One region of the Halopseudomonas salina genome, then DNA from elsewhere that is predicted to be linked to it. Evidence: predicted binding sites of a transcription regulator. Region 1 holds the regulator's gene; the other holds the start of a gene.
What was found. Region 1 encodes sigma-54, which starts transcription at its own class of promoters, with help from an activator protein. Its sites were predicted from a motif close to ANTGGCATNNANNTTGCTNT; they were not measured.
Positions count from the first base shown of each region.

Region 2: a site for sigma-54 is predicted at 5,869-5,888, ahead of glnA (glutamate--ammonia ligase). Genes of this name have one in related genera too.

Region 1 is NZ_BMFF01000009.1:20,622-28,511, reverse strand. It holds gene rapZ (RNase adapter RapZ) at 1-632, opposite strand, end outside; gene ptsN (PTS IIA-like nitrogen regulatory protein PtsN) at 638-1,096, opposite strand; gene hpf (ribosome hibernation-promoting factor, HPF/YfiA family) at 1,124-1,432, opposite strand; gene IEV54_RS16070 (RNA polymerase factor sigma-54) at 1,524-3,023, opposite strand; gene lptB (LPS export ABC transporter ATP-binding protein) at 3,107-3,847, opposite strand; gene lptA (lipopolysaccharide transport periplasmic protein LptA) at 3,859-4,389, opposite strand; gene lptC (LPS export ABC transporter periplasmic protein LptC) at 4,376-4,954, opposite strand; gene IEV54_RS16050 (KdsC family phosphatase) at 4,954-5,478, opposite strand; gene IEV54_RS16045 (KpsF/GutQ family sugar-phosphate isomerase) at 5,496-6,467, opposite strand; gene IEV54_RS16040 (ATP-binding cassette domain-containing protein) at 6,701-7,519, shown strand; gene mlaE (lipid asymmetry maintenance ABC transporter permease subunit MlaE) at 7,516-7,890, shown strand, end outside.
Region 2 is NZ_BMFF01000002.1:697,023-704,912, reverse strand. It holds gene IEV54_RS07200 (NAD(P)/FAD-dependent oxidoreductase) at 1-307, shown strand, start outside; gene IEV54_RS07195 (entericidin A/B family lipoprotein) at 402-536, opposite strand; gene IEV54_RS07190 (DNA ligase) at 721-1,575, opposite strand; gene pomA (flagellar motor protein PomA) at 1,965-2,738, shown strand; gene IEV54_RS07180 (flagellar motor protein MotB) at 2,738-3,643, shown strand; gene typA (translational GTPase TypA) at 3,736-5,544, opposite strand; gene glnA (glutamate--ammonia ligase) at 5,980-7,383, shown strand; gene IEV54_RS07165 (DUF4124 domain-containing protein) at 7,514-7,890, shown strand, end outside.

The sequences.
Region 1 (7,890 bases):
TCGCGAACAGGTTGATCCTTGCCGGAGAACTGCCTCAGTTCGGGTTTCCAGTAAGGGTTGGGCAGGCATCGCACATCAAACACCAGATCCGCATCAACGGGTACGCCCCGCTTGAATCCGAAGGACTGGATCAGAACGGACGGCGCACTACCCTGGCTACCCAGCAGACGCTGCTTCAGGGTGTCGCGTAGCTGGTAGAGATTGAGATGGCTGGTATCGATCTTCAGGTTGGCTAGGTCGATGATAGGCTCAAGCAGACGGAGCTCGGCCGCTATTGCTTCGGCCAGGGAGTGGCTCTGGTCGGTGAGCGGATGCTTGCGGCGGGTCTCTGAAAAACGCTTGATCAGCACTTCATCGGTGGCAGCAAGAAAAATCACGTCACAGGTAATGCCACTATCACGTACCTGCGCCAACAGCTCGGGAAACCGCTGCAAGTCACTGCGCAGATTTCTTGCATCGATGCTGATGGCGACCTTGGGTAATTGCATGCCTGATTTGTTGGCCTGCCGTGCCAGGTCTGGCAGCAGCCCCGCGGGTAGATTGTCGATGCAATAAAACCCGTTATCTTCCAGCAGGTGCAGCGCGGTACTTTTGCCGGACCCGGAACGACCACTGACTACAACAAGATGCATGGCGCTCAGGTATCCGAGTCTGTAACGGTCATGATGCGATAAAGCTCATCGGCATCGTCCGCTTCGCGCAAGGCTTCACGCAGGCTAGCCTGGTCAAGCTTTTCGGCAAGCATCTTGAGTATCTGTAAATGCTGTTCGGTGGCTTCCTGTGGGACCAGCAGCACAAAGATAAGGTCCACCGGTTCTCCGTCCAGTGCATCAAAATCAATTTTCGATTGCAGCTGGAACAGCGCGCCTACCGGTTTATGGCAATCCTCCAGCCGACAGTGGGGTATGGCTATACCGTTACCAAAACCGGTTGAGCCAAGTTTCTCCCTGGCTATCAGGTTCTGGTAAATGCTGTCGGGATCAAGATGACTATGTTGGGCGATCATCTTGCCGATCAGCTCGAGCATCTTTTTCTTGGAGCCCCCCTGCACACCGGCAAAGGTGCGCTGGGGGGTCAGTATGTGATCAATTTGCATGGGTTTTGGCTACGGTTGCCTTAGCGGTTAGCGGTCGTTGACGCCTTGCTGGCGATTGAGGTTTTTTTCCTTGTGCTTTATCAGCTGCCGATCAAGTTTGTCGGTCATCAGGTCAATGGCGGCGTACATGTCTGTGTGCTCTGCGTTGGCGACTACCTCGCCGCCGGCTACATGCAGGATAGCTTCAGCTTTCTGTCGGAAGTTCTCGACTTCGAGTATGACCTGAACATTGGTAATCTTGTCGAAATGTCGCTCCAGGCGGGACATTTTCTCGTTCACGTAATTGCGCAGTGGATCGGTAATGTCGAGCTGATGACCGCTTAGGTTCAGTTGCATATGACTTCTCCTGATTGGCTTGATGAAGCAGGGAAACGAAGTCGATTCCCCATAATGCCGTATTTCGTGCTCTGCGTATCAGGCCCGCCGGTCAGACAATCCGCTTACGTTCGCTCGACGGAGCGATATTGAGCGATTCGCGGTACTTGGCGATGGTACGACGGGCTACATCAATTCCCTGCTCTTCCAGTAAACCAGCGATCTTGCTGTCGCTCAATGGTTTCTTCGGGTTTTCTGTCGAGACCAGTTTCTTGATCAGCGCGCGGATCGCCGTGGAGGAAAATTCGCCGCCTTCAGAGGTGCCGACATGGCTGGAAAAAAAGTACTTAAGCTCGAAGATACCCCGAGGCGTGTGCATGAATTTCTGCGTAGTTACCCGCGAGATCGTTGATTCATGCATACCTACGGCTTCGGCTATGTCGTGCAGCACCAGGGGCTTCATTGCTTCTTCACCGTACTCGAGAAACTCGCGCTGGTGCTCGACAATCTGAGTGGCCACTTTCATCAATGTTTCGTTGCGGCTTTGCAGGCTCTTAATGAACCAGCGTGCTTCCTGCAGGTTATTGCGCAGGTAGGTGTTGTCTGTGCTGGAGTCGGCACGCCGTACCATGGAGGCGTATTGGCTGTTGACCCGGATCTTGGGAACAGATTCCTGATTCAGCTCGACAATCCAGCGGTTGCTGTCGCGGCGCACAATAACATCGGGGATCACATATTCGGGTTCACCCGAAGCTATTTCCGAGCCGGGGCGGGGGTTGAGCGTCTGGATCAACGCGATAACGCGACCCAGCTGGTCTTCCTTGAGCCGTGTGCGACGCATCAGCTGACTGAAATCGCGACTGCCAAGCAAGCCCAGATGATCGCGCACGACCTTCTGTGCCTGCTCCAGCAGCGGGGTGTCGGCCGGCAGCTGGCGCAGTTGCAGCAGCAGGCACTCGCTCAGATCACGTGCCCCTACACCCACGGGTTCGAACTGCTGGATTCGGTGCAGCACCATTTCGATTTCGTCGAGCTCCACTTCGCGCTCCGGGTCGATGGAGGCAAGGATCTCTTCGAGAGACTCCTCCAGATAGCCGTCTGCATTGATTGCATCAATGATCGATAGTGCAATGAGCTGGTCGGTTTCCGAAAGAGGAATCAGGTTCAGCTGCCATTCCAGGTGGCTTTGCAGCGTTTCACCGGTACCGGTGCGGGAAGTGAAATCCCAGTCATCATCATCGCCGCTGGGGAGCGAGCTTGCCGATGTCTGATAGACATCTTCCCACTGGGTATCTACGGGCAAATCGCTAGGAATCTGTTCATTCCAGTTGCCTTCCTCGGCGGCCTGGGAGTGCTGATCAATGGCGTCCATTTCAACCGGCTCGGGTACGGAGACGGCGGGGGCATCGTCGTTGTCGGCTCCATCTGATCCCGAGCCGCCATGATCATCGTCAGCCTCGTCAGCCATTTCCAGCATCGGATTAGCTTCAAGGGCCTCCTGAACCTCCTGTTGGAGGTCGAGACTCGACAGTTGGAGCAGTCTGATGGCCTGCTGCAGCTGCGGCGTCATGGTCAGCTGCTGCCCCATCTTGAGGACGAGCGTAGGTTTCATTATCGGACGTATTACCTTATGCGCTATTACTGGCGTTGGTGCGAGGCTGGCCTGAGGCTAGCATGCCTGAATCGACCCTGTTTTTATAGCCGGAACTCTTGGCCCAGATACACATCCTTGACCAGCTGATTGTCGAGTACGGCCTGCGCGTTTCCCTCGGCGATAATATGCCCATCGCTGACGATGTAGGCCTTGTCGCAGATGTCGAGTGTCTCGCGCACATTGTGATCGGTGATCAGCACGCCAATGCCCTTGTCCCTGAGATGCTGAATGATCTGTTTTATATCGTTTACCGAGATCGGATCCACACCGGCAAAGGGCTCATCGAGCAGAATGAACTTGGGGTCACTTGCCAGCGCGCGAGCTATCTCAGCACGACGGCGCTCGCCGCCGGACAGACTCATGCCCTTGCTGTCGGCCAGATGATGGATATGAAATTCGTGCATCAGGGAGCTCAGCTTGTCGAGCCGGCCCTGCCGGTCCAGATCCTTGCGAGTCTGGAGTATCGCCATGATATTGTCGGCCACACTCAGCTTGCGGAAAATGGATGCCTCCTGGGGGAGGTAGCCGATGCCCTGGCGAGCCCGTCCATGCATGGGCAGATGGGTGACGTCGAGGCCGTCTACCAGTATGTGACCATGGTCGGCCTTCACCAGCCCGACAATCATGTAGAAGCAGGTGGTCTTGCCAGCGCCATTAGGGCCAAGCAGGCCAACTACTTCGCCACTGCGGATGGACAGGGACACATCCTCAACGACCTTTCTCGTCTTGTAGGCCTTGGCCAGATGGCGTGCTTCGAGGACGGTTGCAGCAGATTCGGTCATGGCGGGCCCGGTCATGGATTGGCGGCTTCATCGCGTTGGCGGGGCTGGATCACGATTTCGATGCGCCCCGGTTCGCCCGAGTCACCCGCCGCCGGTCGTCCCGCGTCTACCACCTGTTCATTGATGTCGTAGCTGACGAAGTCACCCTGAAAGGTGTTGCCGCGCTGCTCCAGGCGTGCCTGGTCGATCAGTACTACGCGTTCGCTGTCGGCAAAGTACTCGATGGTCTGCGCGCGGGCGTTCACTTCGCCGTCGTTTTCGCCGGGGGTCTGAGTGTAGGTAGCGGGGTTTCCCGTGCTGGTGATCTTGCTCACCGCACCGGCACTGTCGGTAGCCAGCGTGACCTGGTTTCCAGTGAGGCGCATGCTGCCCTGGGTAATAATGACGTTGCCCCGGTAGACCGCAGTGTTGCGGCGCTCATCCAGGGTGGCACTGTTGGCCTGGATTCGGATCGGCTGGTTGCTGTCCTGAGGTAATGCCATTGCCGGCAGGCTGGCAACCAGCAGCAGTGCGACCACCGGCAGGAATTTATTGAAGCTCATGCTGACCTCGTACGTTGGACAGCAGCTCCAGGCGGCCGTCATCAAGAAAAACCTGCATGCCGTCAGCAGTGGTGACGCTGCCAGCGGTCTCGATTCTAACGCTTTGTGCCGTTTCGGCATAATCACGCTCGGGAAACAGCGTCAGAGCCTGCGTGGTCATGCGTGCCGAGGGCTCAGTGGGATCCTGCCGCTGCAGCAGTACATCGGTGTTCAATTGCACTTGATTGCCGCCTTTGGTTACGGCGCCCTGTTGCGCCTGCAGCAACCAGGGGTGCTCTTCGCCGGGGCGATAGTACAACAGGTTTGGCTGTTCAAGCTGCGTACTGTCATCGGTGCGTTGATGCGTTGCCCGGGTGCTACGCAGCTGGTATGCCGGTGTCCCCTGTCCGTTGAACATGAGTATCTGCGTATTTTCCATGAAAAAATCCGGTTGCAGCGGGTCGGTCACCAGCGGCTCCTGGTCGAAGGAGGAGGGCCGAATATTGAAATACCCCACGGCCAGTGCCAGGGCTACTGCCAGGCCTATCAGTCCGGCAGTGCGTAAGTAGCGTGGGATAGCAAACATCAGAGATAAGCCTCGCGTGCTTTGCCAAGTGTGCCCTGCGCGCCCATTATCATTTCGCAGAATTCCCGGGCTGCTCCAGCGCCGCCTGCTGCACGGGTGACGCAATGGGCCTGCTCGCGCACAAAGCTGTCAGCCGTGGCCACCGCCACACCCAGTCCGACGCGGCGCATGACCGGAAGGTCTGGAAGATCATCGCCCAGGAAAGCGATCTGCTCGAGCTCGAAGGGCAATATCTCGCGTAGCTCGGCAAGTGCGTTGAGTTTGTCTTCGCGCCCCTGAATCAAATGCTTGATGCCCAGATTTGCTGCGCGGTTTTCCACCAGCGGTGACTTGCGACCACTGATAATCGCCACTTCAACGCCCGAAGCCATCAGCATCTTGATGCCGTGGCCGTCCAGGGTATTGAAGGATTTGAATTCGGTGCCGTCAGGCATGAAGAACAACCGGCCATCGGTAAGCACTCCATCGACATCGAAAATCGCCAGTCGGATGCCGGCTGCGCGGCGGCTCAGGTCAGCACTCATGCCTGATTCGATCGAGCTCATACTACCCCCGCGCGCAACAGGTCGTGCATATTCAATGCGCCCACCGGTCGGCCATCCGGGTCAACTACAAAAAGCCCGTTGATCTTGGCGTCTTCCATGATCTTCAATGCCTCGGCAGCAAGGGCGCCCTGGCTCACTGTCTTGCACTGCGGGGTCATCACCAGGGAGATGCTCGAGGTGTGGATATCCAGGTTCTGATCCAGTGTGCGACGCAGGTCGCCGTCGGTGAATATGCCAGCGAGCCTGCCCTGTTGATCGGTAATCCCTGTGAGACCCAGGCCCTTGCGGGTCATCTCCAGGAGCGCGTCGCGCAGTGATGTTTGCGGGGTAACCATGGGCATCCGCTCACCGTCGTGCATTATATCGTCAACCAGCAGCAGTAATCGGCGTCCCAGTGTGCCCCCGGGGTGAGAGAAGGCAAAATCCTCGGCGCTGAAGCCGCGGGCTTCGAGCAATGCAATAGCCAGGGCGTCGCCCATGACCAGCGCAGTAGTAGTACTGGATGTCGGCGCCAGATTCAACGGGCAGGCTTCCTGCTCAACACCGGTATGCAGGTTGGCCAGAGCCGCCTTGGCCAAGACCGAGTCGGGATTGCCGGTAATACTGATCAGCGGTACCCCGAGACGCTTGAGCAGCGGCAGCAATGTGACGACTTCGGCAGTGTTGCCGGAGTTGGACAAGGCGATGACCACGTCCTGCCGGGTGATCATGCCCATGTCGCCGTGACTGGCTTCGCCCGGATGCACAAAAAAAGCAGGGGAGCCAGTGCTGGCCAGAGTGGCCGCAATTTTCTTGCCTATATGTCCGGACTTGCCCATGCCGGTTACAACAATGCGTCCTGTACATGACAGCAGGGCATCACAGGCTTTGACGAAGCCCTCGTCAAGGCGCTCAAGTAGGCTGTGAACCGCGTCGCGCTCCATCTCGATGCTACGCCGCGCGGAAGCGGTAAAATCAAAATCAGGCATATGCACACTTCGTCTGTTGGCAAGCGTGAGAGTATAGCGCCTTGTCTCCTTTAACTCATCCGTTGCCAGTCTTGCCGCCGCTGTTAAGTCCGCACAAGGGTGGCATTGTGTTGGCGAATATTGCGCGGCGGTTTTATTGTGCAGCCCTCACTTGGGCTGGATACACCAAACTGTTATATTAGCGCGTTCATTTTGCCCGCCTTGCGCCGGTAGCCAGGAAGCCCGATTTTTTTATGACCGACGATTCAGAATTCATCGTTGACCTCAAACAGGTCACCTTCAAGCGCAGCGGACGCACCATTTTTGATGGTGTGGATATCCGTATTCCGCGCGGCAAGGTGACCGGGATCATGGGGCCTTCAGGCTGCGGCAAGACCACCTTGCTGCGGTTGATTGGCGCGCAGCTGCGGCCCGAAAGCGGCGCAGTACTGGTCAACGGACAGGATATTCCCAAGCTCAAACGAGGCGATCTTTTCCGCGCCCGGCAGAACATGGGCATGTTGTTTCAGAGTGGCGCGTTGTTCACAGACCTGAGTGTGTTTGAAAACGTGGCTTTTCCTTTGAGGGTGCACACCGAGCTCAGCGAGGACATGATCGGCGATATCGTCAAGCTCAAGCTGCAGGCTGTGGGTTTGCGCGGCGCGCACACATTGATGCCCGACGAGCTGTCCGGCGGAATGAAGCGGCGTGTAGCGCTGGCGCGCGCCATCGCACTCGACCCGCAATTGTTGATGTACGACGAACCCTTCGTAGGTCAGGACCCAATCTCAATGGGTGTGCTGGTGCGTCTGATCCGGTTGCTCAATGATGCGCTGGGGCTGACCAGTATTGTGGTGTCCCACGACCTGACCGAAACCGCCAGTATTGCCGACTATTTATACGTGATTGCTGATGGACAGGTATTGGGCCACGGGGCGCCGGGCGAGCTGATGGAGTCCAGTAACCCGCGCATCCGGCAGTTCATGCGCGGCGAGCCAGATGGACCGGTACCTTTCCATTATCCGGCTGACGAATTGACCAGCGATCTGTTGCAGCGGGGTGAGCATAAATGAAGACCCTCGCTGATCGCCTGGCGTTGATGGGTGCCTCCGGGCTGGACGTGATCGCAGCCATCGGCCGGTCCGGCGTGTTTCTATTCCATGCCATCACTGGTCGTTCAAACTTTGGCAGTGGCTGGAGCCTGTTCATCAAACAGCTCTATGCCGTGGGCGTACTGTCTCTGGCAATCATCATCGTATCCGGACTCTTTATCGGGATGGTGCTGGCCCTGCAGGGCTACAATATTCTCAGTACCTACGGTTCCGAGCAGGCAGTGGGGCAGATGGTAGCTTTGACCCTGCTGCGTGAACTTGGGCCGGTTGTGACTGCTCTATTGTTTGCAGGCCGTGCGGGTTCCGCGCTGACTGCCGAAATTGGCTTGATG
Region 2 (7,890 bases), on a different contig from region 1:
GGATCTGGCCTCGGCACTGCCCGCCTATGTGATCGAAGCCGTACGCGAGGCTCTACCCGCTTTCGGCAAGCAGATTCGTGGCTTTGATCGGCAGGATGCGATCCTGACTGGCATCGAGACCCGCACCTCGTCACCGATACGCATCAAGCGCGATAACCTGTCGCTGCAAAGCATTAATACGCGAGGGCTTTACCCTGCCGGGGAAGGAGCCGGCTATGCAGGGGGGATTCTCTCGGCCGGAGTGGATGGTATCAAGGTTGCGGAAGCTGTGGCTCTGGCGATGCTGGAAGATCTCCAGGACCGTTGATCTATTTGCTGATTGAGCTCGACGGGATGCTGCAGACTTAAAAAAAGCTGGGACCAGTCAACCGGTTCCAGCTTTCACTGACGCCAGGCAATAATCAGCCTCGAGCACCTTCCTGTATGGCTTCGCCACCTCTTTCGATGTCCTCTCCTGCGCCTTCCATGGTGTTGCAGCCAACCACACCGAACAGCAAGGCCATACCCAGCAAAATCGATTTAATTTCCAGGCTCATAACATGCTCCTTATCCAACGCTTCAAAAGAGTGAAGCAAATATCGCCGTGGTTATGCCACTGCGTCTCTTCCCGAAATCTGCACTACTCCATGTCTTGCCGAATGAATGCAGTTCCGTTGCTTTATTGGAGCGTATTTCTTCAATTCGGTTCCGTGGCTGGATCTCGTGGCGAACTCGCCACCTTCAATCTGGCGTAATGGACTCCATGCGCACACGTACAAACCGCGCAAAGCGCGGTAGGCCGGTTGAAGTGAGCCCGTTGAAACGATACGTGACCCAACTACCTAAAGGGGGCGGTTGCAGTCTGTCATCGTCGCTCAACCCACTGCCAAGACGAAATCGCCTGCCGTCCTCGCTTTCCACTTCCAGCGCGCCCACCATACCGGCATATTTACCCTGACCTCTGGTGTAGCCCACAACTTGCGCCTCGGCATCTTCATGCAGTTTGTACTTGAGCAGACCCTGACTGCGTCCAGCTGAATACAGAGCTTCCTGGTGATGGAGCATCAAGCCTTCCCCTCCTGCTCCTACCAGTCTATCCAGGCGCCGATCCAGGTCTTCGACGCCCTCGACCCTGAATTGTCTGATCGGTTGCAGCCATGGTATGGCGTAAGCTGTGATGCGGCGCATGGCAAGCACTCTCTGGCTGAACTCTCCGCGGTGCGCGGGTAGATCGAATACCATGAAATTGATCTTCTGCCAGTCGGTCTCATCCGGTTCGGCGGTGCGCACTATGGCGCTGACCTGATCAAATCGTGCACGGCTGATCCATAGTTCGCCATCCATAGGCGTCTCGGGCCAGCCCCGCGTGAACCAGATGGGCGCATTGATGCGATTGCCGCCTCGGGTCCAGAGGGCCGTGCCATCCCAATGACCACGCACACCGTCAAGCTTTTCACTGACCCAGTATTCAGTAACGGGTGCGGTGCCAGGATAAATGCCAGCCAGCATGGGTTGATGGGCTGGACCCGACGCCATGGCGGCATATGCCACGATTGATACAACAAAACAGATGCAGAACAGAATAATGTGACGCATGGTGACATCCTTTTCACTGACCGGGCATCAAGCTGCACCCGGGCTCTCGACTCATCACGGGGGTAACCAGTGGGCAAGACTGCGATACCCATGAGTGACTGCCAACCGAAAAACCTCAGAGTTGCCAACCAATGCCAGAAAGAAAAAATCCACAGCGATCACCGGCCGTCTCTCTTCGCCCGGAAGTGAGCCGCTGACGGAACCGATGTATTCCGCACAGTGGAAGCCAGCCTCCACAGGATCCCTATATTGTTCCAGGATGTGTCTATATCGGGGTCTAAAGGGGGGCTACCCTCTGCTAGTTTGTGGAATGCAAGGTGTGATTGCCTTAGAATTCGCATGCCATTGCGCCCAACTGCTGCGCCATTATTTCTACAAGGAGGTTTTTCTTGGACTTAGCTACTTTAGTAGGCTTGTTAGGCGCACTGGGAATCATAGGCTCGGCTGTTGCCCTTGGCGCATCCCCGCTGGTATTTATGAACGTTCCCTCGCTACTGATCGTATTGGGCGGCAGTCTGCTCGTAGTCCTGGCCAAGTTCAGCTTTGCCCAGTGTTTCGGCGCATTCAAAGTCGCCGGCCGAGCCTTCAAGTTTCGCCTGCCCGACACCGAAGCCAGTATTGCGGAGCTCGTCGCCCTCTCGACTGTCGCTCGCAAGCAGGGCCTGCTGGCCCTCGAAGACCAGGAAATCAACAACCCTTTTCTTAAAAGCGGCATTCAGCTGTTGATTGATGGGCATCCGCAGGAAACCGTGAGAGCCATCCTCGAAAAGGAGCGGGTGTTAACCCTGGACCGCAACCGCTGGGGCGCAAAAGTGTTTACCGCTCTGGGCGATGTAGGACCCGCCATGGGCATGATCGGCACCCTGGTGGGCCTGGTGCAGATGTTGTCGAATATGGAAGATCCCAAGTCGATCGGTCCTGCCATGGCAGTAGCGCTGCTGACAACCCTTTACGGCGCAATGTTGGCCACCATGATATGTAATCCCATCGCCGATAAACTGTCCTTGCGAATGACAGAGGAAGCGCGCATGCAGAGCCTCTGGATCGACGCCGTTCTGGCAATCCAGGAGGGCACCAACCCGCGTATTGTTGAACAGTTGTTGGCCAGCTATCTCCCACCCGACAAGCGGGGCAAGACCGCCGGCGAGCCCGGAGAAGCCTGATGGAGCTGCCAGAAGAAGAGGATAAACCCGGTATCCCCGCCTGGGTCGTGACCTTCGCCGACCTGATGTCCCTGCTGATGTGCTTCTTTGTATTATTGCTGTCTTTCTCTGAAATAGATGCCATGAAGTTCAAGCAGATCGCCGGGGAATTGAGCAAGGCATTCGGTGTGCAGCGAGACGTGCCTGCACTCGAGATCCCCATGGGTACCAGTCCGATTTTCGACAACTTTTCACCCGGCAAGCCCGAGCCCACACCGATAGATCAGGTCCGGCAGCAAACCACCGAGGAACTGCCGCAGATAGACACCCTGAGGGCAGAAATGGAGGCGGACCTCCAGGAACAGGTCGCATCAACAACCGAGAAGCAAATTCAGGTCAACCTGGAAGCCATCAAGAATGTATTGGAACAGGAACTGACCGAAGGCCGCCTGCAGCTTGAACAGGACCGCAAGCGCGTTATTATACGGATCGAAGAGCGGGGCTCATTTCAATCGGGCTCGGCCGTCATGACTGAAGACTTCGAGGATATTCTGTTCAAAATTTCTGAAGTCATCAGTCAGTTACCGGGTGAGATAACCGTCGAAGGCCACACCGACGACGTACCGATCAATACCGCACGCTTCAACTCCAACTGGGATCTATCCGCAGCGCGGGCCTCGTCAGTCGCCAATGCCCTGCTCGCAACCGGCGCAGTAGAAGCTCAACGCCTCAAGGTTCAGGGTTATGCCGACACTCGGCCCCGAGCCAGCAACGAATGGCCGGAAACCCGCGCATTGAACCGCCGAGTGGAAATTGTCGTGGATCTGGCCGAGGCCGCAGACCAGTATGAAACCCGTTTGCGAGAACTGATGGAAGATGACCTCGACCAGGTCATTCAGGGGTTCGAGGTGCAAAACGCGCGTTAAACGGTCGGCAGTAGCCATTAGCCGACGCCCCGATATCAGAGCAATAAAAAACCCGCCTACAAGGGCGGGTTTTTTAATACAGATGTAGCCGATTACTTGTTGGAGCGCTTACGCTCGTTCTCGCTGAGCAACTTCTTGCGCAGACGGATCGACTTGGGCGTGATTTCTGCCAGCTCGTCGTCTTCAATAAACTCCAGCGCCTGCTCCAGGGTGAAGCGAATCGGCGGGACCAGGGCGATAGTTTCGTCCTTGCCCGAGGCGCGCATGTTGTCGAGTTTCTTGCCCTTGGTCGGGTTAACACCCATGTCGTTGTCACGGCTGTTGATGCCGACCAACATACCTTCGTAGACCTCGTCACCATGACCCAGGAACAGCTTGCCACGTGCCTGCAGGGTTTCCAGCGAGTAGGTCAGCGCCTTGCCGGTAGCAACGGAGACCAGTACGCCGTTCTGGCGACCGAACATTTCACCGGACTTGATCGGCCCGTAGTGGCTGAAGATGCTGGTGATGATGCCCGAGCCGGAGGTCAGGGTCAGGAACTGGTTGCGGAAACCGATCAGGCCACGTGCCGGGATAGTGTATTCCAGGCGTACACGACCCTTGCCATCCGGAACCATGTTGGTCAGGTCGCCCTTGCGCAGACCCATCTGCTCCATCATCGCGCCCTGGTGTTGCTCTTCCAGGTCGATGGTGACGTTCTCGAAGGGCTCCTGCTTCTCGCCATCGATCTCACGGATGATGACTTCAGGACGGCCTACGGCCATTTCAAACCCTTCACGGCGCATGGTTTCGATCAGTACGGACAGGTGCAGCTCGCCGCGACCGGACACCTTGAACTTGTCAGCGCTGTCGCCTTCTTCCACACGCAGAGCCACGTTGTACAGCAGCTCCTTGTCCAGACGCTCCTTGATGTTCCGGCTGGTGACGAACTTGCCTTCCTTGCCGCAGAACGGGGAGTCGTTGACCTGGAAGGTCATGCTCACGGTCGGCTCGTCAACGGACAGCGGGGTCATGGCTTCAACGTTCAGCGGATCACACAGGGTGTCAGAGATGAAAAGTTGGTCAAAACCGCTGACGCAGACGATATCGCCGGCGGCGGCTTCGTCAACGTCAATGCGGTGCAGGCCGTGGTGACCCATCAGCTTGAGAATACGACCGTTGCGGCGCTTGCCATCAACGTCAATGGCAACCACTGGGGTGTTTGCCTTGACCCGGCCGCGGGCAATACGACCCACACCGATCACGCCAAGGAAGCTGTTGTAGTCCAGTGCGGAGATCTGCATCTGGAACGGACCATCACGGTCAACGGCCGGCGGTGGCACGTTGTCGACGATAGCTTGAAACAGGGGTGTCAGATCTTCGGCCAGATCATCATGTGCCAGACCGGCGATGCCATTGATCGCCGAAGCGAACACGATGGGGAAATCCAACTGCTCTTCGGTCGCACCGAGGTTGTCGAACAGATCAAACATCTGATCTACGACCCAATCAGGACGGGCACCGGGGCGGTCTACCTTGTTCACGACCACGATCGGACGCAGGCCAGCCTGGAAGGCTTTCTGGGTCACGAAGCGGGTTTGCGGCATCGGGCCGTCAACCGCGTCAACCAGGAGCAGCACCGAGTCAACCATCGACATCACGCGCTCTACCTCACCACCGAAATCGGCGTGGCCGGGGGTATCAACGATGTTGATGTGATGGTCATGCCAGTTGATGGCGGTGTTCTTGGCCAGAATAGTAATGCCGCGTTCTTTTTCCTGGTCGTTGGAGTCCATCAAGCGCTCAGTGTCGAGCTCGTTCCGCTCAAGGGTGCCAGACTGGCGCAGAAGCTTGTCAACCAGCGTGGTCTTACCGTGGTCAACGTGGGCGATGATGGCGATGTTGCGGAGATTCTCGATCACTATGGACATCCTGGGTGGCCAGGCGTAGCCCGGCTAACTGAAAAAAGAGGGGGGTATTATACAGACCCACGCATGACAGTGTATGTTTTTTGTACGAAACGGCAGTTTTCCGTGTCGACGAGTGCAAGAAACAGTAAAGCAGAGCATCATAGGCGCCGCTGTGTGAATTTCGTAGGTCAGTTGTTATCAAACACTGGCCAGCATTGCACCATAATGAATCGTCGCCTCTTTATACGCACCATTTTAGGGCGCACTTATTAGGTGCATTAATCGGCAGCAACTGATGCAAGGCTTACGGAACGGGTGTTTCAGGGCATGCTCTGAAATGGCACACCTTTTGCTCCTCAATACCACAAGCGGAGCGTAGATGTATTCCGCTCGAATTTTGTAACGCTGGGTCAGATGCCTGGCTAATGATTCCTTCTGGAGGAAACCATGTCGAAGACAGTTAAACTGATTAAAGAATTTGACGCGAAGTGGGTTGATCTTCGCTTCACCGATACCAAAGGCAAACAGCAGCACGTCACCATGCCCGCCCGTGATGTGAACGATGACTTCTTCGAAGAAGGCAAGATGTTCGATGGCTCCTCCATCTCCGGCTGGAAGGGTATCGAAGCCTCCGACATGATCCTGATGCCCGACGACAGCACTGCGGTACTGGACCCCTTCACCGAAGAGCCAACCGTTATCATCGTCTGCGACATTATCGAGCCGTCCACCATGCAGGGGTATGAGCGTGATCCCCGCAGCATTGCTCGCCGCGCCGAGGAATACCTGAAGTCCACTGGTATCGGTGACACCGTATTTGTTGGACCAGAGCCCGAGTTTTTTGTGTTCGACGAAGTAAAGTTCAAATCGGACATCTCCGGCTCCATGTTCAAGATCATCTCTGAGCAGGCTTCCTGGAACACTGATGCCGACTTCGAAACCGGTAACAAGGGCCACCGCCCCGCCGTAAAGGGTGGTTACTTCCCCGTTCCACCGGTCGATCACGATCATGAAGTCCGAACTGCCATGTGTAATGCGATGGAAGAGATGGGCCTGACCATTGAAGTCCATCACCACGAAGTAGCCACTGCCGGCCAGAATGAAATCGGCGTGTTGTTCAACACACTGGTAGCCAAGGCTGACGAAGTACAGACCCTGAAGTACTGCGTACACAACGTCGCCGATGCCTTCGGCAAGACAGCTACCTTCATGCCCAAGCCCCTGTATGGCGACAACGGCTCCGGTATGCACGTACACATGTCCATCTCCAAGGATGGCAAGAACACCTTCGCTGGCGAAGGCTACTCAGGCCTGTCTGACACTGCCCTATTCTTCATCGGCGGTATCATCAAGCACGGCAAGTCGCTGAACGCGTTCACCAACCCGGCTACCAACTCATACAAGCGTCTGGTTCCTGGCTTTGAAGCGCCGGTCATGCTTGCCTACTCGGCCCGCAACCGCTCGGCCTCGATCCGTATTCCATACGTTTCAAGCCCCAAGGCGCGTCGCATCGAAGCACGCTTCCCTGATCCGGCTGCCAACCCCTACCTGTGCTTCGCCGCACTGTTGATGGCTGGTCTGGACGGCATCCAGAACAAGATCCACCCTGGCGATGCTGCAGACAAGAACCTGTATGACCTGCCGCCTGAAGAGGCGAACCAGATCCCGCAGGTATGTGGCAGCCTGAAAGAAGCACTCGAGTCCCTGAGCGCTGACCGTGAGTATCTGACCAAGGGCGGCGTATTTACCGACGACCTGATCGATGCCTACATCGAACTGAAAGCCGCCGAGGAAATCAAGGTGCGCACCTTCGTTCACCCCCTCGAGTACGATCTGTACTACAGCGTATGAACCCGATGTTGTAGCTGCGGTCGAAAAAAGGGTGCCTTTCAGGCGCCCTTTTTTTTCGCCCGTCCGCCGGACCTTGCCAGATCAGCGCGCAGGTGCAAGGCTGAGACCTCGAATCACAGGAGTGACAACGATGCTGCGAACTCATTTGTGCTGGGCCCTGAGCGCCCTCCTCGCTTCGCTGGCCGGCTTCGCCAACGCGCAGATCTATACCTGGACTGACGCGCAGGGCAACAAGATCTATTCCGACCAGCCCCACCCGGATTCCCGCCAGGTTGATTTACCGCCAACCAATACATTGGAGTCGGTAGTGCCCCAGACACCGGAAGCCCGACAAGGTGCCCAGAACCGCAATGAAGATCGCCAAGGCCAGCTGAATAGTGGCTATCGCACACTCGAAATTGCCAGTCCCAAGAACGACGAAGGCATACGTGCAAATGATGGCAACCTCACCCTGACGATCAATACTGACCCACCCCTCTCACCCGGCCACATATTGCGGGCCAACGT